Regions from separate parts of the Clostridium cochlearium genome, predicted to be linked through region 1. Evidence: riboswitches for the same ligand, from Rfam matches in the RefSeq annotation. Region 1 holds a riboswitch; the other holds the start of a gene.
What was found. A riboswitch is a leader RNA that binds a small molecule or an ion and turns the genes downstream of it on or off. The one in region 1 is predicted to bind cobalamin.
Positions count from the first base shown of each region.

Region 1 (5,485 bases):
AGAAGAAGAATCTAATTTAACTTCTTTAGGTTACAATATTATAAAATGCCCTTTATTCTCTTTATTATACTATGCTATTTCTGGTCATCCTGACATACTTATACACATATTAGATGAAAAAAATTTAGTTTTACATAAAGATGCAAATAAAAAATTTATAGAAAAATTAAAAACTCTAGGTTTTAATATAAAACTATCTCAAAACTCATTATCTTCTAATTATCCAATGGATATAGGCTTAAATGCAGTAAACTTAGATAATGTTTTTATACATAATTTAAAATATACAGATCCTGTTTTACTTAACAGTGTAAAACACAAAAAATTAATAAATGTAAATCAAGGTTATACTAAATGTTCTGTGGCCGTAGTTAGCAATAAAGCAATAATTACTTCTGATAAAGTTATTGCTCATGAAGCTAAAAAAGTAGATTTAGATGTACTTTTAATTCCTCCTGGAGATATAATTTTACCTGGATTAGACTATGGATTTATAGGCGGATGTTGTGGACTTATAGGAAAAAATATAATGGCTTTTTTCGGCCATTTAGATTATTTTAAATATGGAAATGAAATAAAAGATTTTTTATTTAAACATAATGTAAAACCTGTTTATTTAAGAAAAGGAAACCTTATAGATAGGGGAAGCATTTTGTGTAATGAATAATTAATAATGAACAATGAATAATTATGGATAGCTTTTCTCCATTGTCATTTCGAAAAGCGTTTAATTTTATTAAACCTTGATATTTAGCTTCCCTAAATAAAGATTTTCTGTAGTGCAACGGAAGAAAATCATCCTCAATTGTTCATTATTCACTATTAGTTATTCACTAAATAAAAAACATCTTAAAACAGTTCTGTTTTAAGATGCTTTTTTTATTTGGAGGCACCACCCAGATTTGAACTGGGGAATAAAGGTTTTGCAGACCTCTGCCTTACCACTTGGCTATAGTGCCATATATTGGAGCGGAAGATGGGATTCGAACCCACGACGTTCACCTTGGCAAGGTGACGCTCTACCACTGAGCCACTCCCGCAATACTGGTGGCTCGACCAGGAATCGAACCAGGGACACGAGGATTTTCAGTCCTCTGCTCTACCGACTGAGCTATCGAGCCAAATTGCTTATATATTTTAAATTTAAAAAACATATAAGCAATACAACACAATTATATCCACTATTTTTTATTTTGTCAATATGTATTTATAATTTTCAATCATTTATTATTTTTCTCTAATATCTACTAAAAATTCACTATCCACTATACTAGCCTCTGCTAAAGTAGCCATGTTATTCATAGCACAAAGAGCTGCTTCAATCATAAAAAATTGTAGGGGACATCCTGTACCTTCTCCTAATCTCATTTCCATATGAAGACATGGACTAAGCCCTATTTCTTTTGTAACATATTCAATGCCTGGTTCCGCTGAAAGATGAGATGGTATTAAAAAGTCCTTTACATTTTCATTCATTTTATACGCACATAATGCTGCTGCTGATGATATTATACCATCTATAACTATAGGAACCCTATTTTTAGCTGCTCCTAAAAAGCATCCACATATTCCTGCAATATCAAATCCACCTACTTTAGCTATTACATCTACAACATCTTCTTTAACAGGTTTATTTATTTCTATGGCTTGTTTTATAGCTTTTTTCTTATTTAAAAAACCTTCTTCTGTAAGTCCAGATCCTTTTCCAACTATTTTATCAGAATCTATTCCAGATAATACACTTATTACTGCTGCACTAGTGGCTGTATTTCCTATACCTGCTTCACCAGTACCAAATAAATCGTATCCTTCCTTTACAAATTTATCTACTAATTCTATTCCTGTCTCTATAGCTTGAATAGCTTCTTCTCTTGTCATAGCAGGTTCTTTTGCCATATTCTTAGTTCCATAAGCTACTTTTTTGTTAACTACTCTAGTATCTTTTAAATCTGATTTTACGCCTATATCCACTACACACATATCTGCATTAACATGCTTAGAAAGAACTCCAATACCTGTTATTTCTTTAACGTAATTTTCTGCTAATAGAGCAGTTAATTCTTGAGGGCAAGCACTTACTCCTTCTTCACAAATGCCATTATCAGAACACATTATTATAGTCATTTTTTTATTTATTTCATTTTTTACTTTTCCTGTAATACCGGATATTTGCACTGCAATTTCTTCTAATTTACCTAAGCTTCCTATAGGCTTACTTAAACTGTCCATTCTCTCCCATGCTTTTTTTACAGCTTCTTTATCTGCTGGCTTGATACTTTTTAGAGTTTCTTCTAATAGATTCATACTTGTTTTACCAACCTTTCTTAAATTTAAAAGCTTCCACTTTAAAGTGGAAGCTTTTTATAATCAAAACTCCTTGCTTTTAAGCAAGGAGAATTAATCTTAGCAATTCTTCCCTCCGAAGTGATATATTCTAGGCAGTTCTCCTGACTTTAGCTTCTTTCTCATCCTTCCTTCCCAGTTATAGCTGGTGGATAATAGGAATTGTCCACTATTACAGTAGCGGGGGCTGTAGTGGATTTTCACCACTTTCTCTTTTAAGTAATTAAAAAATTACACCTAAAATCTAGTATTTAATTTACAATTTATTAACATTATAAGGCTTTATGTGGCTTTTTTCAATGTGTTTTAATGGAAACATACCTAATTTATCTCTTTGTTTTTTCTAGTAGTTCCCCTATTTTTTCATGATCATAATAATATTTTTTATTACAAAATTGACATACTAACTCTTCAGTTTTTCCATCATCATAAATTTCCTTTAAATCTTTATATCCTATACTAATAAGTGCTCTATCAATTTTCTCTCTAGAACAATCACATGTATATTCTGGTACTACACTCTCTAAAATTTTTAAATCCATTCCCTCAAAAATAAATTCTAATATATCTTCTACACTCATTCCCTTAGCTATAAACTCAGTTATTGATGGAATCTCTTCTAATCTATAAGTAACAAAATCAGCAATCAATTCATCTGCATCTGGCATCATCTGTATAATAAATCCTCCAGAGGCCTTAATAGATAAATCTTTATCAACTAAAACTCCCAGTCCCACAGCTGAAGGTGTTTGTTCCGAAGCAGTAAAATAATATGCTAAATCGTCTCCTATTTCTCCAGAATATATAGGAACTTGTCCTACGTAGGGTTCTTTAAGTCCTAAGTCTTTTATAACAGTTATATTACCATTTTTCCCAATAGCACCACCTACATTTAATTTACCTTGCTCATTTAAAGGTAAATGCACTAATGGATTTCCTATATATCCTTTTACCTTTCCTTCAGGATATGCAGTTGCCAATACCCCTTTTGCTTCTCCTCCACCATCAATTTTTATAGTTATAGTATCTTTTTCTGATTTTAACATACTTCCCATAAGACTTCCTGCTGTCAATAATCTACCTAAAGCTGCAGCCCCTGTAGGACTACATTTATGTATGCTAACTCCTTTGTTAACTAATTCTGTTGTTATAGCTCCTATTATTCTTATTTGGCCATCTTTCGCAGTAGCTTTTACTAATTTATCTGCCATTTTATTTCCCTCCATATATCATTTCTTTAAAACATAAACTATTCTTTCACTTTTTTCATTTACAGATTTAAATTCATATCCATTAAATCTCCCTATTATCTTAAAGTTAATTTCCTTTATCAAATTCTCTAACCATTCCATTTTATAAGCTCTTTCTCTATGTAATTCATCAAATCTTTCATAATATCCATTGCTCTTTTTTATAAAAAAGGTTAAATACATTTCTACTATATCTTTTTCTAAATAATTTTCCCAAGTATAAAATACTTCTTCACTATCGTAATTATAAATATTATTTCCAAGTATTTCCGTTATTTTATAATAAGAATTTATATCAAATATAAATATTCCTTCCTCTTCTAAATGGTCATATACTCTATTAAAACAACTTTTTACATCTTCCATACTTGTTAAATAATTTATTGAATCAAGGCAACAGGTTATAAAATTAAATTTTTTACCTAATTCTAATTTACTTATATTTTGTCTTATAAAATTTCCTTTAACTCCACTATATCTTAATTTACTTTCTGCTTCTGCAAGCATATCACTAGATAAATCCACAGCCCAAGTAATTTTAAAATGCTTGGATATTAATTTTGTAATATTACCAGTACCACAAGCTAGATCCAAATATGCATCTTTTTTTACATTATGGGTATTCACTATATCCATAATAAAATTACTCCAGCTATAATAGTCTATATCCTCTTTAATTAAATCATCATATATTTGTGCAAAGTCTTTATAGCACTCCATCTTTATATACCCCTTTAATACTTTTATACTTACATATATTATATATTTTTCTTCTGTAAGTCAACATTTTTAGGTATATTCAGCTGTCTTTTCCTCTTTGTCATTATACCACCTATTCTTCCAGTTTCCTCGGAAGTTAATGAACTCCATCCTTGTTCTTTAACTTTATCTATTAACCCCAATTCCTCCGCTATTTCATATTTCATTTTCTCTCTAAGTTTCTCCATAGGTGTTAATTCCTTGTTAGCTTTCAGTTTAGCCTTTATAACTTTTTTAAGGGGTGTTTTTGACATAAAAATCCCTCCTAAACAAAATTAAATAACCTCACTGAATATTATTTACACTAAAAAATTATTTATACTAAGGTAACTTTGTTTTTTATTAAAACTCTATTTTGCTTTAATTTAGAATATTATGAATAATTATTTTTGCATATTTAGTATATAATTTTTCATATATCAGTTATATAATATATAATAATAGATACTTTAGGAGGGATTTGTTTATGAAGTATAATGTTGCTGTAGTTGGATGTACAGGAATGGTAGGTCGAAAATTTTTAGAAATATTAGAAGAAAGGAATTTTCCTATTGACAATCTTTATCTTTTTGCCTCTGCAAGATCTGCAGGCAAAAAAATTCAGTTTTATGAAAAAGAGTTTACTGTTGAAGAATTAAAGGAAGATAACATAAAAAATAAAAAAATAGATATCGCCTTATTTTCAGCAGGGGGTACTATAAGTACAGAATATGCACCAATTTTTGTAAGATATGGTGCTACAGTTATCGATAATAGTAGTGCTTGGAGAATGGATCCTAGTGTTCCTCTAATTGTACCAGAAGTTAATCCAGATGATATTAAATTAAGTAAAGGTATAATTGCAAATCCAAATTGTTCAACTATACAAGCCGTAGTTGCTTTAAAACCTTTATATGATAACTATGGTATAAAGAGAATAATATATTCAACTTATCAAGCTGTTTCTGGTGCTGGCATGGCTGGATATAATGATTTAAAAGATGGTTATAATGGTGTAGCTCCTAAAAAATTCCCTTATGCCATAGCTGGTAATGCATTACCTCATATAGATTCTTTTTTAGATAATGGATATACAAAAGAAGAAATGAAAATGGTAAACGAAACCAGAAAAATATTCCACAACGAAGATTTAA
Region 1 covers NZ_LT906477.1:1,925,530-1,931,014, forward strand. The annotation lists gene CKV72_RS09450 (DUF6873 family GME fold protein) at 1-667, shown strand, start outside; tRNA gene CKV72_RS09455 (tRNA-Cys) at 885-959, opposite strand; tRNA gene CKV72_RS09460 (tRNA-Gly) at 966-1,040, opposite strand; tRNA gene CKV72_RS09465 (tRNA-Phe) at 1,046-1,121, opposite strand; gene cobT (nicotinate-nucleotide--dimethylbenzimidazole phosphoribosyltransferase) at 1,228-2,304, opposite strand; cobalamin riboswitch at 2,421-2,599, opposite strand; gene hslO (Hsp33 family molecular chaperone HslO) at 2,670-3,554, opposite strand; gene CKV72_RS09480 (class I SAM-dependent DNA methyltransferase) at 3,573-4,313, opposite strand; gene CKV72_RS09485 (alpha/beta-type small acid-soluble spore protein) at 4,352-4,606, opposite strand; gene CKV72_RS09490 (aspartate-semialdehyde dehydrogenase) at 4,819-5,485, shown strand, end outside.

Region 2 (5,485 bases), 1.1 Mb from region 1:
TGCTGTCTGTGAAAGGAGAAATTAATATGTTAGGATCAGTAGAAGAGAGAATATTAAATGTCATAGATAATGTTAAAGATATATTTTCTGGAGCACATAATATAAGAAAAGATGGAGAAAAATTAGAAAGAAGTATTTCTAACAATATACATATAAAAAATAAGGAAGATAAAAGCGGAATAGATGTTATTGTAAAACCTGGCACTAAAGGAGAAAGTGTACATATACCAGTTATTTTAACTCAAGAAGGCCTTAGTGATAAGGTATATAATACTTTTGAAATAGGTGAAAATTCAGAAGTTGAGGTAGTTGCAGGATGTGGAATACATAATCCAGGACATTCAAAAACGCAGCATGATGGAGTTCATGAATTTTTTGTAAGAAAAGGTGCAAAATTAAAGTATAGTGAAAAACATTACGCAGAAGGAGAGGGAAAGGGAAAAAAAGTTTTCAATTCAAAAACCATTCTTCATGTAGAAGAAGGTGGAAAGGTTGAAATGGAAATAATACAAATTAAGGGAGTAGATGATACGGAAAGAGAAACAGAAATCTATTTACAAAAGGAAGCTAGTTTAGTTATTACAGAAAGAATGATGACAGAAGGAAAGCAGAAGGCAAAATCTGATATACAAATAGAATTAAAAGGAGAAGATTCAACAGCACAGGTAATTTCACGTTCTGTAGCAAAAGATGATTCAAATCAAAAATTTAATTTTAATGTTGTAGGTAAAAATAAATGTAGAGCCCATGTACAATGTGACTCTATTATAATGGGAAATTCTAAAGTTGAATCAATTCCTGCTATAGCGGCAAAGCACAATGAAGCAGAGCTTATACATGAAGCAGCTATTGGGAAAATTGCAAATGATCAACTTATAAAATTAATGTCCTTAGGACTTACTGAAAAAGAAGCTGAAGATACTATATTAAAAGGCTTTTTAAAATAGTTATAAAAGGAGTCTACTATGAAAAATAATCAATCAATTTTAAATGTGTTATTCATATTAGTTACTGTAATAACGATTATAAGTAGAAGCTTTGAAGTGGGTTCTATTTATAGAATAATACTATTAGCTATTAGTATTATAATTTCCATACCATATTTTTATATATTAGTAAAAAATAAAATGTATAAAAATAATTTATTAAATTTATTTGTAGCCATATTGGTATTTTTTCAAATAATAAATATAATATATTATACTTATGTTTTAAAAATACAATAAAAAAATAAGCTGTAGAATAATAAATAATAGAAAGGCGGTTTCTATTTAAAACTATTTTTATTGCATACAGCTTATTTTTCAAAATTGACTCTTATTCTTACGATATTAAAAGACTATAGTGCTTGGAATATTACTCATCATTTAACAGTAAGAAAAGAGTTGAGATTTGCAATATTAAATTATTAAAAAAAGCAACCCATGGAAAAGGTTGCTTTTTATCACAATAAGATAATTATTTTGAAATTAATAATCTTATAGCACACAAAACTACCACAACTTTCCCACCGAAAGAGGTTTTTAATAATTTAGGCAGGTCTCCTGGCTTAAGAATCATTCTAACCTTTACCTTCCTTCTTTTTAGAAGTGGTTATTAAAGGCTCGTCATCTATTACAGTAGCGGGGGCTGCTGTGGAATTTAACCACATTCCCTTTTCACCCATTATATACAACAAAATGAGCACCTAAATTTCATTTGTTATTAACTTATGAATAAAGTATATCATCTCAAAATTAATATGTCAACAGTAAAATAACAAAATAATAAAAAATAGCTTAAATAATAAAAATATGATAATTATATATATTATAAATAAACATATTAATATTTTATTTATAATTATTAACAATACCAGGTGTAATTTTTATAAAAATATGTTATAATGTATATGAAATTAATAAATTGATAAAATAAATGGTAAATATTAATAAACTATTAAAAATTAAATATTTGTTTATAAAGTTTCTTGTAAAAAAGAATTAAAAGGGAAGGAGGTGAAAATCCTCCACGGTCCGGCCACTGTAATTGGTGAGTTTATTCCATAAGCCATTGAGATATTCTTGAGAAGGCGGAAATAAATGATGAATCATAAGTCAGGAGACCTGCTTTATAGTAGTGTGAATATACAACTTCCGGAGAAAGTTGGGTATTGAAAATTATATTAAGTTTTAAGGATTAGTATAATACCTTATACTCTCATGGAATTTTGTGGGATATAAGGTTTTTTTATTATAAAAATATTAATTTTATAAAGGGGGTTGAGATAAGTCTTATACTGATTAAAAGAATATATGTAAAGACAAATTATTTCAATTAAAGAGGGGATTAAAATATGTATAAAAAAAGACAGTACAAAAATTTTATCTGTGTGTTGGTTGTAGTGTTAATGCTTTTGACTATTGGAGATGTTGGTATATTAGAAATGGGAACAGTATTTGCAAAAACTAATAAAAAAGATGATACGATAGAAGTAAATTCAGAAGAAAATTTAAATGAAAATAATATACTATCTTTAAAAGAAATTAGAGACATAATAAATAAAATACAAAGTGAAAATATAGGAATAAGCTCTATAAGAATAGTGAATAACTTAGAAGGAATTGAACCCGGAGATGAAATACAATTTGAGGTACAAGATGAATTAGGTCAACAAATACCTGTGGATAATTTAGTATTTACAGTAAATAATGAGGAGTTAGGCAAAATGGATGAAAATATTATTAATAAATTTACAAAATTAGGATCAGATACCGTTGTTATAAAAGTAACTTTGAAAGATAGACCTAATATAAAAGATGAGATTAGAATCTAGCCTGTCCAATTTTTAAAAATTTTCATTTATAAATTATAAATACATTGTAAAAACCTTAAGCTTTTATAAAATGTAAAAGCTTAAGGTTTTTTATATCTATTTATAGGAAATAATTATAGAATATACTAATAAAATATATAAAAATCTGATAAAATATGAGTATAGAACAAAAGAGAGGAGAGACATTTATGGATTATATGAAAGTTTATAATGAATGGTTAAATAATGATTATTTTGATAATGCTACAAGAGAAGAATTAAGGAGTATAGAGGATAATCCTAAAGAAATAGAAGATAGATTTTATAAAAATTTAGAGTTTGGAACAGCTGGACTTAGAGGGAAAATTGCAGCAGGCACAAATAGAATGAATAAATATATAATAGCTAAAGTAACTCAAGGCCTTGCAAAGTTTATAATAAAACAAGGTAAAGAGGCAATGGATAGAGGAGTAGCTATAGCATATGATTGTAGACATTATTCAGATGTTTTTGCAAAAACTGCAGCGTTGGTTTTAGCTGCAAATGGTATTAAAGCATATTTATTTGAAGATTTAAGACCAACTCCAGAACTATCTTATACTGTAAGGAAATTAAACACAATATCAGGCATAGTGGTAACTGCTAGTCATAATCCTAAGGATTACAATGGATATAAAGTATATTGGGAGGATGGAGCACAAATACTAGATAAAATAGCAATACCTATAACAGAAGAGATAAACAATATTAAAGATTTTAAAGAAATAAAGTTTATATCTGAAGAAGAAGCTTTAGAAAAAGGACTTTTAAATATCATAGGTAAAGAAATAGATGATGAATATATAGAAAAAGTTAAATCCTTGTCTATAAGGGATGACATAGATAAGAATATTAAAATAGTGTATACGCCATTAAATGGAACAGGAAACATTCCAGTAAGAAGAGTTTTAAAAGAAAGAGGATTTACTAATGTAGTAGTAGTACCAGAACAGGAAAATCCAGATCCAGATTTTACTACGGTAGGATATCCGAACCCAGAGGATATAAAGGCTTTTGAATATGCTAAAAGACTAGGGGAAAAAGAAGGAGCAGATTTATTATTAGCAACAGATCCTGATTGTGATAGATTGGCAGTAATGGCTAGAAATAAAGAAGGGGAATTCACAGCATTAAATGGCAATCAAACAGGAGCTGTTTTAATTAAGTATCTTGTAGAAAGTAAAGTGGAAAAAGGAACTTTACCTGAAAAACCAATGATAATAAAATCAGTAGTTACTGGTGATATGGGAAAGGTTATAGGGGAAAAGTATGGAGTTACAACCTTTGAATCTCTTACAGGATTTAAAAATATCTGTGGTAAAGAAATGGAAATGAATAAAAAAGGATATAATTTTATTTTTGGATATGAAGAAAGTATAGGATATACCGCTGGAGATTTTGTTAAAGATAAGGACGCAGTTATTGCAGCAATGTTTTTATGTGAAGCGGCAGCTTATTATAAAACACAAGGAAAAACTTTAATAGATGTATTAAATGAAATATATAAAGAGTTTGGATATTATAGAGAAAAATTAATATCACTTATATTAGAAGGTGTAGAAGGACAAAAGAGAATAGGAAGAATGATGGATGTATATAGAAAAGAATTTCCTAAAGTTATAGGGGATGTGAAACTTGTAAAATATATAGATATAAATGAAGGAAAAGAAATTAATCTTATAAGCGGTGAAGAAAAGCCAATAGAATTTCCTAAATCCAATGTACTTAAATTTATATTAGAAGATGGATCTTGGTATGCAGTTAGACCATCTGGAACAGAACCTAAAATAAAAATATACTTATATTCTAAAGGAAGTACTTTAAAAGATTCAGAAAACAAATTAAAAATAATGGAAAAAACTATTATGGAAAAACTTAATTCAGTAGAATAATAGAAATTAAGATATTAATCTAATATCTATAAAGTTTTTTCATTTTACAAATTGCAGTTATAGGAGGATACTACATGGATAAAGTGGGATTAATATTAGAAGGTGGGGGAATGAGAGGTCTCTACACTGCAGGAATATTGGATTATTTTATGGAAAAAGACTTCTATACTCCATATGTAATAGGGGTATCTATGGGTGCGTGTAATGCTACATCTTATGTTTCAAAACAAAAAAAGAGAAATAAGGCTGTAACGATAAATTATGTAAATGATCCTAGATATTTGAGTATTAAAAATATGTTTACATGTAAAAGTTTATTAGGAATAGATTTTATTTATAATGAAATACCTAATACATTGGAACCTTTTGATTTTAAAAACTTTTATAATTCTCAACAAAAATTTATTATAGTTGCCACAGACTGTAAAACAGGTAAAGCAGTATACTTTGATAAAGATAAAGATGATGATATACTTACTATAGTAAGAGCTTCAAGTAGTTTACCATTTATCAGTCCAATAGTTAAATATAATGGTATGGAACTTTTGGATGGAGGTATAACAGATTCTATTCCTATAGGAAAATCTATAAAAGATGGCAATACTAAAAATATTATTATATTAACTAGACCTAAAGGATATAGAAAAGAGCCTTTTAAGAAAAAAAGATTATTAAGAAGATTTTATTCAGGTTATGAAAATCTAATAAAAGCAGTCGAACATAGATATAGAGTATACAATAAAACTTTAGATTATATAGA
Region 2 covers NZ_LT906477.1:625,643-631,127, forward strand. The annotation lists gene CKV72_RS03030 (ABC transporter ATP-binding protein) at 1-25, shown strand, start outside; gene CKV72_RS03035 (SufB/SufD family protein) at 27-947, shown strand; gene CKV72_RS03040 (hypothetical protein) at 966-1,226, shown strand; cobalamin riboswitch at 1,518-1,706, opposite strand; cobalamin riboswitch at 1,946-2,127, shown strand; gene CKV72_RS03045 (hypothetical protein) at 2,336-2,815, shown strand; gene CKV72_RS03050 (phospho-sugar mutase) at 3,004-4,725, shown strand; gene CKV72_RS03055 (patatin-like phospholipase family protein) at 4,800-5,485, shown strand, end outside.
Region 2: it holds a riboswitch for cobalamin, as region 1 does, so the genes downstream of both, CKV72_RS03045 (hypothetical protein) here and cobT (nicotinate-nucleotide--dimethylbenzimidazole phosphoribosyltransferase) in region 1, are expected to answer to the same signal.